DNA from 3 places in the Tomitella gaofuii genome. Region 2 is predicted to be linked to each of the others. Evidence: riboswitches for the same ligand, from Rfam matches in the RefSeq annotation. Region 2 holds a riboswitch; each other region holds the start of a gene.
What was found. Region 2 has a riboswitch for cobalamin ahead of H4F70_RS17340 (VWA domain-containing protein). Riboswitches for the same ligand answer to the same signal wherever they lie in the genome.
Positions count from the first base shown of each region.

Region 1: it holds a riboswitch for cobalamin, as region 2 does, so the genes downstream of both, H4F70_RS16460 (FecCD family ABC transporter permease) here and H4F70_RS17340 (VWA domain-containing protein) in region 2, are expected to answer to the same signal.
Region 3: it holds a riboswitch for cobalamin, as region 2 does, so the genes downstream of both, metE (5-methyltetrahydropteroyltriglutamate--homocysteine S-methyltransferase) here and H4F70_RS17340 (VWA domain-containing protein) in region 2, are expected to answer to the same signal.

Region 1 covers NZ_CP059900.1:3,537,838-3,542,379, forward strand. Annotated here, with positions in the region: gene H4F70_RS16445 (hypothetical protein) at 1-430, opposite strand, end outside; gene H4F70_RS16450 (GAF and ANTAR domain-containing protein) at 652-1,449, shown strand; gene H4F70_RS16455 (GAF and ANTAR domain-containing protein) at 1,503-2,258, shown strand; cobalamin riboswitch at 2,308-2,544, shown strand; gene H4F70_RS16460 (FecCD family ABC transporter permease) at 2,727-3,755, shown strand; gene H4F70_RS16465 (ABC transporter ATP-binding protein) at 3,800-4,542, shown strand, end outside.
Region 2 covers NZ_CP059900.1:3,731,705-3,736,246, reverse strand. Annotated here, with positions in the region: gene H4F70_RS17340 (VWA domain-containing protein) at 1-1,561, opposite strand, end outside; cobalamin riboswitch at 1,623-1,829, opposite strand; gene cbiE (precorrin-6y C5,15-methyltransferase (decarboxylating) subunit CbiE) at 1,887-3,155, shown strand; gene H4F70_RS17330 (cobalt-precorrin-4/precorrin-4 C(11)-methyltransferase) at 3,152-3,907, shown strand; gene H4F70_RS17325 (methyltransferase domain-containing protein) at 3,941-4,542, shown strand, end outside.
Region 3 covers NZ_CP059900.1:1,485,403-1,489,944, reverse strand. Annotated here, with positions in the region: gene H4F70_RS06990 (DUF2339 domain-containing protein) at 1-223, shown strand, start outside; partial or broken gene metE (5-methyltetrahydropteroyltriglutamate--homocysteine S-methyltransferase) at 353-2,613, opposite strand; cobalamin riboswitch at 2,810-2,993, opposite strand; gene H4F70_RS06980 (SgcJ/EcaC family oxidoreductase) at 3,217-3,612, shown strand; gene mftG (mycofactocin dehydrogenase MftG) at 3,660-4,542, opposite strand, start outside.

The DNA of each region.
Region 1 (4,542 bases), 190 kb from region 2:
TGATCGTCTCGTCGCCGTCGGTGAATGCTCCCGCGTCGGTGGCGTACAAGCTCAGAGTCCCGAGTGCGGGGTCCTCCTCGGACAGTCCCACCGCGAGGATGCTGCCGATACCGGACCGGCGGGCGGCGGAGGTGAACTCGGGCCACCGTCCGTCCGCCGCAGTATCAGCGATGGTGATGGTGCGCGAACCGCCCGATACGAGCGGCCACGGCCGGTGCCGCGCCGTCTGCGACCGGACGAGGCCGTCGATCACCGAGTCGGTCGCGCCGTAACTCCGCACCTCCGCGTGATGCGTCGAACCTGTGATGCCCGCGTAGGCCGCGACGGGGACCGCAGCCTTGGCAGCGGCGACGAGCTGTCCTATGGCCGAGGCGAATTCGTCCTCACCGCCGGATGTGTAGCAGGACCGGATACGGGTATGCATCGGCATGGGAAACCTTCCGGTTGCCGCACTCATCTGGTCGACTACCGGGGTCCGGGGTAGTTGCCTCCATGCTGCCAGCAACGGCGTGTCCTGTCAGCCGATTGCGATCGTGACGTCCGCACAACGCACTCGTCGAGCATCCCGCACGCGATGCCGACGCTCCGGTAGCGTTGGTCCGATGCGGCCGTGGCCTGCGAAGGCCGCGGGAATACACACGCCCTTGTCGGATGGAGACTGCTGATGCGCACAGGCTCGCCGGCTCTGCGGGCGTGTTCACGGTGACTCTTCCAGGCCCCGACGGCGACGAACCGCACCCGGATCGTGCAGGCATCGCGGAGGTGCGCGCGGCTATGGCCGCCGAGCTGCGCAGCGGCGCGGGCGGGACCGGGCCGCTCGCGGTGGTCTGCGACGCCTGCGCGCGGCTGTTGCCCGTCGACGGCGCCTCGGTTTCCGCCGGCGGCGGGATAGTCGGCGGAGGCATGCGCGAGGTGCTGTACGCCAGTGATGAGACGGCGGCGGCGATCGAGTCCGTGCACGACACCCTCGGCGAAGGACCCGCGATCGAGGCGTTCACCGAGCGCCGGCCGGTGCTGGTTGCGGACCTGTCCGCCGACGCCGCACGCGGCTGGCCGGTGTTCGCCGCCGAGATCGCCCGCCGCCCCGTGGGCGCGGTCTTCGCGTTTCCGCTGCACAGCGGCGCCGCAATAGCGGGCACGATGAGCCTGTACCGGCGCAGCCCCGGCTGGTTGACCCCGGCCGATCTCGCCACCACTTTGCGGCTGGTGGATCTGGCCACCGCGGCCCTGCTCGCAATAGCATTGGGAGATGAGCGCCTCGAAGACCTGTCATTGCCGCGGGCGGTGGTGCACCAGGCCGCCGGCATGCTCGTGTCCGCGCACCGCATCGGTGTCGACGAGGCGATGGCGCGCATGCGCGGACACGCCTTCGCCGCCGGCATCGACATCGCCGACGTCGCCGCCGAGATCACCACCGGACGCCTGCCGCCGGAGGCCATCACGCAGTGACCCGACACGCTCCCCGTACCGTTCGCCGTCGATCGTCAACGTCAGGACCCGCCATGGACATCCCCTCACCGCGCGGCCGCGAGTCGCGCCTCGTCGACGCATTCGTCGAGATGGCCGACACGCTCGTCGACGACTTCGACACAGTCGAACTACTGCACCGGCTCACCGAATACTGCGTCGAACTGCTCGGCGTCGCCGAGGCCGGGATGCTGCTCGCCGACCAACGCGGCAGCCTGCAACTGGTGGCATCGTCGGCCGAGCGCACCGAACTGCTCGAATTGTTCCAGCTGCAGGTCAACGAGGGGCCGTGCGTGGACTGCTTCCGCACCGGAAGCCCGGTGTCCGTGGCCGACCTGGCGGCGACCGCCGGCCGCTGGCCGACATTCACCCCGGAAGCACTCAGAGTCGGATACTGCAGCGTGCACACCGTGCCGTTGCGGCTGCGCGACCAGACCATCGGGGCGTTGAACCTCTTCGGCACGACCCCCGGCACATTGTCCGAGGCGGACCAGCATGTGGCCCGCGCGCTGGCGGAGACCGCCACGATCGGGATCCTGTCCGAGCGGGCCATCCGGCACGGGGAGGTGCTCACCGAGCAGCTCCAGACGGCGCTCAACAGCCGGGTGATCATCGAGCAGGCCAAGGGTGTGCTCGCCCACGCCGGGGATCTGCCCATCGACGAGACGTTCGCCGTGCTGCGCGACTACGGCCGCGCCCGTCGGACACGGCTGACCGACATCGCGCGGCAGCTCGTCACCGGCGCCCTGGACACCGCGGCGGTCCTGGACGCCGGCGAGCACGCACGCTGAGCCGGATCCTCCGACCCGCGTCTCCGACCGTCGCACTGCGGCTGCTGCTAGCATTCGCAGCATTGCTGGTCTGCCCGGTTCGGAAAGCTCCGAGCGCCGGGCGGGGCAAGAGGGAATCCGGTGTGAATCCGGAACTGGCCCGCAGCGGTATACGGGAACGACCGTCGTCAACAGCACTGGGAGCGCACACGCGTCCGGCGTGATGCCACTGGGAAGCGGCGACCATTAGGCCGTGCGTCAGCACACGCCCGTGAGTCCGAAGACCTGCCAGCACACCGCGCGGAGACCGCGTGCGGTGACCGACGGCGTCGAGGAGCACGCCGGGTCCGCCTCGCCGGCAGCCGTTGTGCGCCGGCGCGCCGCCCCGTGCCCTCACGCCTGGACCAGGCGAGGACACCGACGATGCTGGACACGGCACCATCCGCGCGCCGCCGCGGCGGCGTGACGCGCGGCTTCACAGCTCCTGCAATGCGCACTGCGGCCTGGGTGGCCGCCCTCACCGTGGTGCTCGCGGCGTCCGCGGTGGCGGCGGTGGGCATGGGCACCGTGCCCATCAGCTGGTCCGAGACCCTCCACTACCTGCACGCCTTCGTCACCGGCGACATCATCACGGCCGACGAGGTGACCCGGTACCGCATCATCGCCGACACCCGTCTGCCGCGCGTCCTGCTGGCGATCGTCGTCGGCGCGGGCCTGTCCATGGTGGGCGTGGCGGTGCAGGCGATGGTGCGCAATGCGCTCGCCGACCCGTTCGTCCTGGGCATCTCGTCCGGCGCCGCGGTGGGGGCCACCTCGGTGATCCTGTTCGGCACGCTCGCCGTGCTGGGAGCCGCGGCCGTCTCGCTGGCCGCGTTCGCCGGGGCCCTCGTCGCCACCGTCCTCGTCTACGTCGCGGCCCGCACCCGCGAGGGCCTGTCGCCGCTGCGCCTCGTCCTCACCGGCACCGCCATGGCCTACGGGTTCTCCGCCGTCACCACGGTGATGATCTTCGTGTCCCCCCGCGGCGAGGACGCCAAGTCGGTGATGTTCTGGCTGCTGGGCAGCCTGGCGTCGGCCCGCTGGTCGTCCCTGCCGATCGCCGCCGCGGTGACGGTGTGCGGCGGCCTGCTCCTGGCCGTGTGGTCGCCCAAGCTCAACGCGCTGGTCATGGGCGACGACGTCGCGAGCGGCCTCGGCCTGCACGCACAGCGCTTCCGCGTGTACTTGTTCGTGGTGTGCGCGGCGATGACCGGGACGCTGGTCGCGATCGTGGGGGCCATCGGTTTCGTCGGCCTCGTCGTGCCCCACGTGACGCGCATGCTCGTCGGCGCCGACCACACCCGCGTCCTCGCCGTCGCCCCGGTCCTGGGCGCGGTGTTCATGGTGTGGGCGGACGTGCTCAGCCGCACCGTCGTCGCCCCCGCGGAGCTGCCCATCGGCGCCATCACCGCGTTCGTCGGCGTGCCCACGTTCATCCTGCTCATGCGCGCCCGCCGCTACACGTTCGGCGGCACATGATCCGGCCCGCACCCCGCCGAGACCCATCATGGAAGGACGGCCGCATGGATCTGACCATCGAGGACCTCACCGTGGAGGTCTCCGCGAAGACACTGGTCCGCGACGTCGGCCTGAGCGCGCGCCACGGCGAGGTGGTCGGCCTCGTCGGGCCCAACGGCAGCGGCAAGTCGACGATCCTCAAGTGCTGCTACCGCGCGCTGCGCCCCACCGCGGGCCGGATCCTGCTGGGCGATGCGGACTTGCGGGGCATGACGATGCGGGAGAGCGCGCTGCGCCTGGCAGCCCTGAGCCAGCAGTCGAGCGTGGAGTTCGGCTTCACCGTCGACGAGGTGGTGGCCACCGGGCGCCTGCCGCACACCGGGCTGCTGGGCCGCGACGCGGCGGACGCACGCCAGGTCATCGTGGACGCGCTGCGCACCGCCGGCGCCGGGCACCTGTCCGGGCGGCCGTTCCTCGAGCTGTCCGGCGGGGAACGCCAGCGGGTGCTCATCGCCCGGGCCCTGGCCCAGCAGCCGCGGGTGCTCATCCTCGACGAGCCGACCAACCACCTGGACGTCAAGCACCAGATCGACGTGCTGCGCAGGGTGCGCGAGCTGGGGATCACCGTCGTGACCGCGCTGCACGACCTCAACCTGGCCGCGATGTTCTGCGACCGGATCCACGTGCTGGACCGGGGCGCCATCGTCGCGGCGGGCACCCCGCGCCAGGTGGTGACACCCGGCCTGGTGCGCGCCGTGTTCGGCGTGGACGCGCACGTGGTGGCGCACCCGGAGACCGGCGTTCCGCA
Region 2 (4,542 bases):
GCCGATTCCCCCGGCGTGTCGCGGGAAACGGTGCTCGGCTCGGGGGCTGCGGACCGGCAAGGTCCCCCCGGCGCACTACGGCCGCGCGGATCGTGGCCGGCAGGTGCACCGGTGCGGGGTCCGCGGCGGAGGCGCTCCGGCGTGCCCCCACGGTGCGGCCCACCGTCGTCCGGGCCCGCGAGCGCCGCCCCGCCGCCCCGCGGCCGGCGCGCTGCGCGGCCAGCAGCCGGGCGCGGAACGGTGCGCCGGCGGGGGCGAGCGCGCGCTCGGCAGGCGTGCCCGAATCGCGATCGGCATGGTCATCTGCACCGCCGTCGGTGCGGGGTCGCTGTTCCGCGGAGCCGTCGTCAGCCGGTTCCGGCGCCCCGCCGCCCGGGCCGTCGTCTTCAGGGCCCCCGTCCTCAGGGCCCCCGTCCTCAGGGCCCCCGCCCTCAGGGCCCCCGCCCTCAGGGCCGTCCCCGCCCTCGGGGCCCTCCCCGCCTTCTGGGCCGTCCTCGCCCGGTCCGTCGTCCCCGGTTCCGTCATCGCCGGGGCCGTCGGGGTCCTCCGCGTCGCCCATGCCGTCCAGGAGCTCGTCCAGGCGTTCGCCGTCGGTACCCGGATCGTCGAACGGGGCCCGGCGCCGGCGGTGCGGCAGGGTGAGCCGGGCTGCGGCGGCGATGTCCTCGCGAGTGACGCCGGTGCGGCCGCACCACGCGGCGTGCGCGGCGGCGGCCTTGGCCGTCACCAGGTCCGCGCGCATCCCGTCCACGTCGAATGCTGCGCACACCTCGGCGATCGCCGTGAGCGCCGCGTCGCCCAGCACCACCGATCCGACGCGCTCCCGGGCGCCGGCGATGCGCCGCGCCAGCTCCGACTCGGCGTCCGCCCACCGTGCGGCGAAGCCTGCCGGGTCGGCGTCGAAGGCCAGGCGCCGGCGCACGATCTCGGCGCGCACCGCGGCATCACGCGGCGCGGCCACGTCCACCGCCAGACCGAACCGGTCCAGCAGCTGCGGCCGCAGCTCGCCCTCCTCGGGATTCATGGTGCCCACGAGCACGAACCGCGACGCATGGCTGATCGAGACGCCGTCGCGCTCCACCGAGGTGCGGCCCATCGCGGCCGCGTCGAGCAGCAGGTCCACCAGGTGGTCGTGCAGCAGGTTGACCTCGTCGACGTACAGCACCCCGCGGTGGGCGCGCGCCAGCAGTCCGGGCTCGTACTCGGCGCCCTCACCAGAGAGTGCCTTGCCCAGGTGCAGCGACCCGGTGACACGGTCCTCTGCGGCGCCCACCGGCAGCTCCACCAGGCGCGCGGGGCCTGCCGTGGCCGGGGCGTCCGTGGCGTGCGGGCCGTCGGGGCAGGCGGGGTCCGGCGCGGCCGGGTCGCAGGCGAACCGGCAGCCGTCGACGGACAGGACCGGGGGCAGCAGCGCCGCCTGAGCGCGCACCGCCGTCGACTTCGCCGTGCCCTTCTCGCCGCGCACCAGCACCCCGCCGATCGCAGGCGAGACGGCGGTGAGCGTGAGCGCCAGCTGCAGATCGTCGGCGCCGACGAGGGCGCTGAACGGATAGACGTGCACTGTGGGACCTCCGCAGGCTTCCGCTGGGACGTGGTTCGCGGCTGCGGCGTGGGCGCTGCAGCCGGGCAGACGCACGAGGGCCGGTATTCGGACTTCCTGGTCGAGCGCCTCGGACCGCCTTCCCGGACCGGTGGTCCAGTGGCTGCACGGCGTGCGTGGTCGTCGGCTCCCAGGTCACCGCAGCGGGCCTGTGCCGGATTCGCACCGGCTTCCCGTTTACCCCCGCACGCCGTGACGGCCGCGGGGCACCTCCGGGCGAGCTGCCATCGACGACCCTAACCCCGCCGCGCCTGGAGCGCTCCACCGCGGTCTAGGGTTCTGCGCCATGGGTCCGGAGTCGAGGGTGCGGGTGACGGTGGTGGGCGTCGGAGCGGGCGGCTGGGCGAGCGTCGATCCCGCGGGGCGCGGCGCCGTGCACCGCGCGGACGTGCTGCTGGGCGGGCCGCGCCACCTGGCGATGGTGCCGGACGCCGCAGCGCCCGCCGCGATCCGCGAAACCTGGCCGTCGCCGCTGCTCGACGGGCTGGACGCGCTGCTCGAGCGGCACGACGGCAGGAACGTCGTCGCGCTCGCATCGGGTGACCCGATGGTCTCCGGCATCGGGTCCACGCTGGTGCGCCGGCTGGGGCCGGATGCGGTGCGCGTGCTCCCGGCGGTGTCGTCGGCGGCGCTGGCCCGCGCGCGGATGAGCTGGCCGGCCGAGGGCTGCGCGGTCGTGACGCTGGTGGGCCGCGGCACGGACCGCCTGCGCCGGCACCTGGCGCGTGGGCGGCGGCTGATCGTGCTCACAGGGGACGCCGACGGCCCTGCGGCCGTGGCCCGGGTGCTCGTCGACGAGGGCTTCGGCGCGTCGGCCATGACGCTGCTGGCGGAGCTGGGCGGGCCGGCGGAATCGCGGCGCGACGGTACCGCGGACGGCATGCTCGGCGTCGACGGTGCCGCGCTGGGGCTGGTGTGCGTCGAATGCCGTGGCGCGCGGGGATATTCGCGTGCCCCCGGGCTGCCCGACGACGCCTTCGAGAACGACGGGCAGCTGAGCCGCCGGCCGATCCGCGCCGCCGCGGTGAGCGCCCTCGCCCCGCGGCCCGGGGAGCTGCTGTGGGACGTAGGGGCGGGGGCCGGGTCGGTGGGCATCGAGTGGGCGCGCGGAGCCTCCGGGTGCCGGGCCCTCGCCATCGAGCGCGACGCGGGCCGGGCGGATGCGGTCCGCCGCAACGCCGCGCGACTGGGAGTGCCGGATCTTGTCACCGTCGTGGAGGGCGCCGCCCCGGACGCGCTCGCGGGCCTGGAGCGGCCCGACGCGGTCTTCGTCGGCGGCGGCGGCAGCCGTCCCGGGGTCCTCGAGGCGTGCTGGGCGGCGGTGCCGGCGGGCGGGCGATTGGTCGCGCACGCGGTGACCCTGGAGACGCAGGCCGTACTGGCCGAGTGGCACCGCGCGCACGGCGGTGAACTGCTTCGGTACGCGGTGGACGTGGCCGGTCCCATCGGCGCGTTCACCGGGTGGGAGCCGATGCGCCCGGTGGTGCAGTGGTGCGGCGTGAAACCAACGGCGGCGGAATCGAAGCAGGATCCGGAGGAAGGGGACCGGTCATGACAGTGCACTTCGTGGGGGCGGGCCCCGGCGCCGCCGACCTGCTCACCTTGCGGGCAGTGGACCTGCTGCGCGCCGCGCCCGTCGTGCTCTACGCGGGCACCTACCTGGACGACGCGGTGCTCGCGCACTGCCGCGACGGCGCCGCGCTCATCGACACCCAGGGCCTGGACCTGGACGCGATCATCGGCCACCTCGTCGACGCGCACCGGCGGGGACTCGACGCGGTGCGGATGTGCTCGGGCGACCCGTCGGTGTATTCGGCGCTCACCGAGCAGACCCGGCGGCTCGACGCGGCCGGCGTGCCCTGGGACGTCACCCCGGGGGTCCCCGCCTACGCCGCGGCCGCCGCTGCCCTGGGCGCCGAGCTCACGGTGCCCGGCGAGGTGCAGACGGTGGTGCTCACCCGCACCCGCGCGCGGTCCACCCCCATGCCGGAAACGGAATCCCTGCAGCGGGTGGCGGGCCTGCGGGCATCGTTGGTGCTGCACCTGGCGATCACGCGGGTGCGGGAGCTCGCCGCCGAGCTCACCGCCGAGTACGGCGCCGACTGCCCGGCCGTCGTCGTCGCCCACGCCTCGCGGCCGGGCCAGGTGGTGCTGCGCGGCACGCTCGCGACCATCGCCGGCATGGTCGAGGCCGAGGGGCTGCGCCGCACCGCCGTCATCATGGTCGGCCGGGCGATGGACCGGGGCGCGGCGGCCGCCTGCGGGCTGGACTCGCACCTGTACGACCCGCGGCGGGCGCGCGGCTGATCCGGTCCCGCATCAGGGGCTAGGCTCCGGGGTATGGCACGACCCACCCGCTGGTTCAGCGAGACCTCCGACGGCCACTCGCAGTGGTACATCGAACGCTTCCGCGCCATGGCGGCCCAGGGCGCCGACCTCGCCGGCGAGGCGCGCCTGATCGACGCCATGGTGCCCCGTGGTGCCCGCGTCCTCGACGCCGGCTGCGGCCCGGGCCGCCTCGGCGGCGAGCTCCACACCCGAGGACACGAGGTGGTGGGGGTGGATGTGGACCCGGCGCTCATCGCGGCGGCCGAACAGGACCACCCGGGGCCCACGTGGCTCGTCGGCGACCTGTCCGAGCTGGACCTGCCCGCGCGCGGCGTCACCGGCGAGTTCGACGCGGCCGTCATGGCGGGCAACGTCCTCTGCTTCGTCGCCCCCGGCTCGGAGACGGACGTGCTCGCGGCGGTGGGCCGGCACCTGAAGCCCGAGGGCGTGCTCGTCGTCGGCTTCGGCATGGGCCGCACGCTCACGGTGGAGGAGTTCGACGAGCACGTGGCGGCGGCGGGGCTGCGTGTGCGGCAGCGGTTCGGCACCTGGGACCTGCAGCCGTGGACGCCGGCCTCGGACTTCGTCGTCAGCATGCTGCACCGCGGCGAGGC
Region 3 (4,542 bases), 2.1 Mb from region 2:
TGCGCGGACCGTCGTCCTCGCCACCGGGCTCGTCGTGGCCGCCGCAGGGGTCGCGAAGCTGCTGCTGTTCGATCTTGCGGCGTTGAACGGAATGTTCCGGGTGATCGCGTTCGTCGCCGCCGGGCTGGTGCTGCTCGCCCTCGGCGTCGCCTACACCCAGCGGCACACCGGCGAGGGGCCGGACCGACAGCCCGCCGCCGCCTCCGGCTCCCGGAAACACTGATCAGAATGCCCGATCCGAGCACCCGTTCCCCCGGGGATCAGGGGAACAGGCGCTCGGATGGCGCCGAGGTGCGCGGATCGGAGATGCCCGCAGGCGATCGGCCGGCACGCCGGCGACAACAGGTCCCGCCTAGAGCCCGGCCCGCACGCTCCGCGCCGCCTCGACGAGGTTGCGCAGCGACTCCTTGGTCTCCGCCACGCCGCGGGTCTTGAGCCCGCAATCGGGGTTGGCCCACAGGCGCTCCGCCGGCACCGCCGCCAGCGCCTCTGTGAGCAGCGACGCGATCTCGTCGACGCCCGGCACGCGCGGCGAGTGGATGTCGTACACCCCCGGGCCCCACGCCCAGGTCGAACCACCGCGTTGAGGTCGCCGAGCACCTCCATGTGCGAGCGGGCCGCTTCGAGGGACGTCACGTCCGCGTCGAGCCCGGCGATGGCGCCGATGACCTCGCCGAACTCCGAATAGCACAGGTGCGTGTGGATCTGGGTGGAGTCGGCCACGCCGGAGGTGGCCAGGCGGAACGCCCCCACCGCCCAGTCGAGGTAGTCCTGCTGGTCGGCGGCCCGCAGCGGCAGCAGTTCCCGCAGGGCCGGCTCGTCCACTTGGATGATCCTGATGCCCGCGGCCTGCAGGTCCACCGTCTCGTCCCGGATCGCCAGCGCCACCTGGTCCGCGGTCTCCGCCAGCGGCTGGTCGTCACGCACGAACGACCACGCCAAGATCGTCACCGGACCGGTGAGCATCCCCTTCACGGGCTTGGCGGTGAGCGACTGGGCGTAGGTGATCCACTCGGTCGTCATCGGCGCCGGCCGCCGCACGTCGCCGTAGAGGATCGGCGGGCGCACGCACCGGCTGCCGTAGGACTGGACCCAGCCGTTCTCTGTCGCGAAGAATCCGCCCAGCTGCTCGGCGAAGTACTGCACCATGTCGTTGCGCTCCGGCTCCCCGTGCACGAGCACGTCCAGCCCCAGCTCCTCCTGCAGCGCAACGACCTCGGCGATCTGGGACTGCATGCGGCGGCGGTACTCCGCGCCGTCGATGACACCCTTGCGCAGCTCGGCCCGCGCGACGCGGATTTCCCGCGTCTGCGGATAGGAACCGATCGTCGTGGTCGGCAGCAACGGCAGACCGAGTCCGCGCTGGGCCTTCCTGCGGGCGTCGGCCCCACCCCTTCCCCTCGTCCCCGCGGTCAGCGCGTCGATCCGCGCGCGCAGCGACTGGTCGTGCAGGCGCGGATCCTCGCGCCGCGACCGCACCGCGGCCCGGCCCTCGTCGACGGCGTCCGCCACGGCGTCGCGCCCCTGACGCAAGGCCGCCGCCAGCGTCGCGACCTCCACGGTCTTCTCCGCACCGAACGCGAGCCACGAACGCAGCGGCTCGTCGAGGCCGGTCTCCGCGTCGAGCGTGTAGGGCACGTGCAGCAGCGAGCACGACGTGGACACGGCCAGCGAGCCGACGCTGCCCAGCAGCGTGACGAGCGTGCCGAGCGCACGCTCGAGGTCGGTGCGCCACACGTTGCGCCCGTCGACCACGCCGGCCACCACATGCTTGCGGGCCAGGCCCGGCACCGCCGCGAGCGCGTCCGCGCCGGCGACCAGATCGACGGCGATGCCGTCGATCCCCGTGGCCGTGAGCGCCGGCAGCGCATCGCCCAGACTCCCGAAGTAGGACGCGACCAGGATCGCAGGACGCCGCACCACTGCGGCGAGCTCGTCGTACACACGGCGTACGACGGCGATCTCGTCGGCGGTACGGTCGGCCGCCAGAGCGGGTTCGTCGATCTGCACCCACTCCGCACCCGCCTGGGCGAGCAGACCCAGCAATTCGGCATACAACGGCAGCAGTTCGTCCACGCGATCCAGCAGTGATCCTGCACCGCCGACCTTCTTGGACAGCAGCAGGAAGGTGACCGGCCCGATCACCACGGGCCGCGCCGGCACATCCTGCGCATGCGCTTCAGCGAGCTCACCGAGAAGCTGGGACGGATCCAGGGCGAATCGCGTCTGCGGGGTGATCTCCGGGACCAGGTAGTGATAGTTGGTGTCGAACCACTTGGTCATCTCCAGCGGCGCCACCGTGCCGGTGCCACGGGCCGCCGCGAAATAGCGATCGAGCGGGTCGTCGATGTCCGAGACCCGCTCCGGCAGCGCTCCGAGCATGACGGCGGTGTCCAGCACCTGGTCGTAGTGGGAGAAGGTGCCGACAGGAATCGCGTCGAGACCGGCGGCCCGCTGCTGCTCCCACATGTCCGCGCGCAGCCCCGCGCCCGTCGTCAGCAGTTCGGAGGCTTCGATGCGTCCCGCCCAGTAGGCCTCGACAGCCCTCTTGAGCTCTCGCCGTGGCCCAATGCGGGGGGAACCCAGGACAGTTGCGGTGAAAGTGGTGTCCACGTGTATCTCCAGTACGAACGTCGATGTCGCCACCGCCGGCGGTACGCGCACACGCCTCGAGCCCCTGGCAGCACCGGACTGCGGCGCGGATCCGGCTGTGGATCCCACCCAGCCCCGCTACCGTGCACGTTGTCCTGCACTGTGACACGAACCGGTCGACACGCCCATTCCCCGAGGCGGTGGCCCGACGGGCACGGCGTGCCCGTCGCAACCGGCAGGTCTTCGGACTCGCGGGCCCGCGGCACACCGCCGCCACCTACTGCCCACCGCTTCCCGGGCGTGCGCCCAGTGCTCCATGGCGGGTTTCGTTCCCACTCACCGCTGCGGGACAGTCCCGGATTTCCACCGGGTTCCCTCTCACCGCCTGCGCCGATGCGGCGCGGGGCTTCGACGTCCGGCTCGGCCTTCGGGGCTCCTCGTGACCGGCCGGACGAACCAGCTGCACGGATCAGCATACAACCGGGACCCGGTCGGCCGACACCCGACGGCGGAATATCGTCCTCGGAATTCGTCCGCTGGTTCCCCGGCGTGTCCATCGCAAACACGTCCCGCCTGGAATAACGTCGAGCGTGACAGCATCCGCCGCAGCATGCAGGAGGAACAGTGGCCGTCGACGATTCCGCGAAGCGCAATGCCATCCGCGCGACAGTCCAGTCCTACGTCGACGCCGTCGGCGCCACCGACCCCGACGCCGTGCTCGCCCTGTATGCACCCGACGCGACGGTGGAGGACCCCGTGGGCACGGAGCCGCACCGGGGGAGGGACGACATCGCCGACTTCTACGCGAAGTCCGCCGGCTACCGCAATGAATCCGAGCTGCTCGACTGCCGCATCTCCGGCGACAGCGCCGCGTTCCGGTTCCGCATCACCACGACTCTGCCGGAGCGCACCGTCGAGGTGACCCCCATCGACGTCATGACCTTCGACGACGATGCACGGATCACGAGCATGCGGGCCTTCTGGCACACCTCGGACTACCGGGTCGTCCGGCCGCGCTGAGGAGCGCACCGGCCGGACGGCGCAGCGGGCGTTTCACCGGCGGGCCGTCACGGAACGCGGAGCCCGGACGCGACGAACTCCGCCGCGCGTTCGGCGAGCATCACCGCCGTGGCATGCGGTCCCCGGCTGGGCACGCGCGGGAACACCGAGGTGTCTGCGATGGAGAGCCCGCCGATCCCGTGCACGCGACAACGCGGATCCACCACTGCGGTGCCGGGATCGGTACCCATCGGGCACGTGCCGCTGAGATGCTGCGAGGTGCCCAGGTTCGCCGGCATTCCGTCGATCGGCGTGCCCATCCCCGACGCGTCGAGCAGCCCGCGAGCCAGGTCCACCGCCGCCGCGGCGGCCGCCTCGTCCCGCGGGTCCGATAGATAGTGGTGTTCGATCCGGGGCGCCCCGCACGGGTCGGCAGGGTGCGGAACCATCCGGCCCCTCCCCCACGGCGCCATGAGCGCGGCGCCCAGCACCGGCGGCATCGGCGGATTCCCGGGCACCGCGTCGCCGAACGACGCCGTGTACGGGCGGATCTCCACCGCACCGTCGCCGGTATCGAGGTTGAGGCAGGCCTCGAGGATCGGTGGCGCGGCCCGCTCGCCCGAGACCGGATCGCCGACCGGCGGGGCCGGTTTGTAGGGGATCGTGATCTCCGGGTGGTCGGAGAACTCGCGCCCCACCCCGGGCAGCGCGTGCACGGCGGCCGCGCCGAGCATCCGCGGATCGCCGATCCCCGAGCGCCACAGCAGGGCCGGCGTCTCGATGGCCCCCGCGGCCAGCACCACGTTGTACGCCTGCACCTCCAGCAACCCGCCGTCCCGGAGCACCTGCACGGCCCGCACCGCGCCCGCCGACATCCGCAGCGCCCGCACCGTCGTCCCCGTCCAGACGGTGAGGTTGGGGCGGCCCGCCGCGGCCCTCAAGTACGCGGAG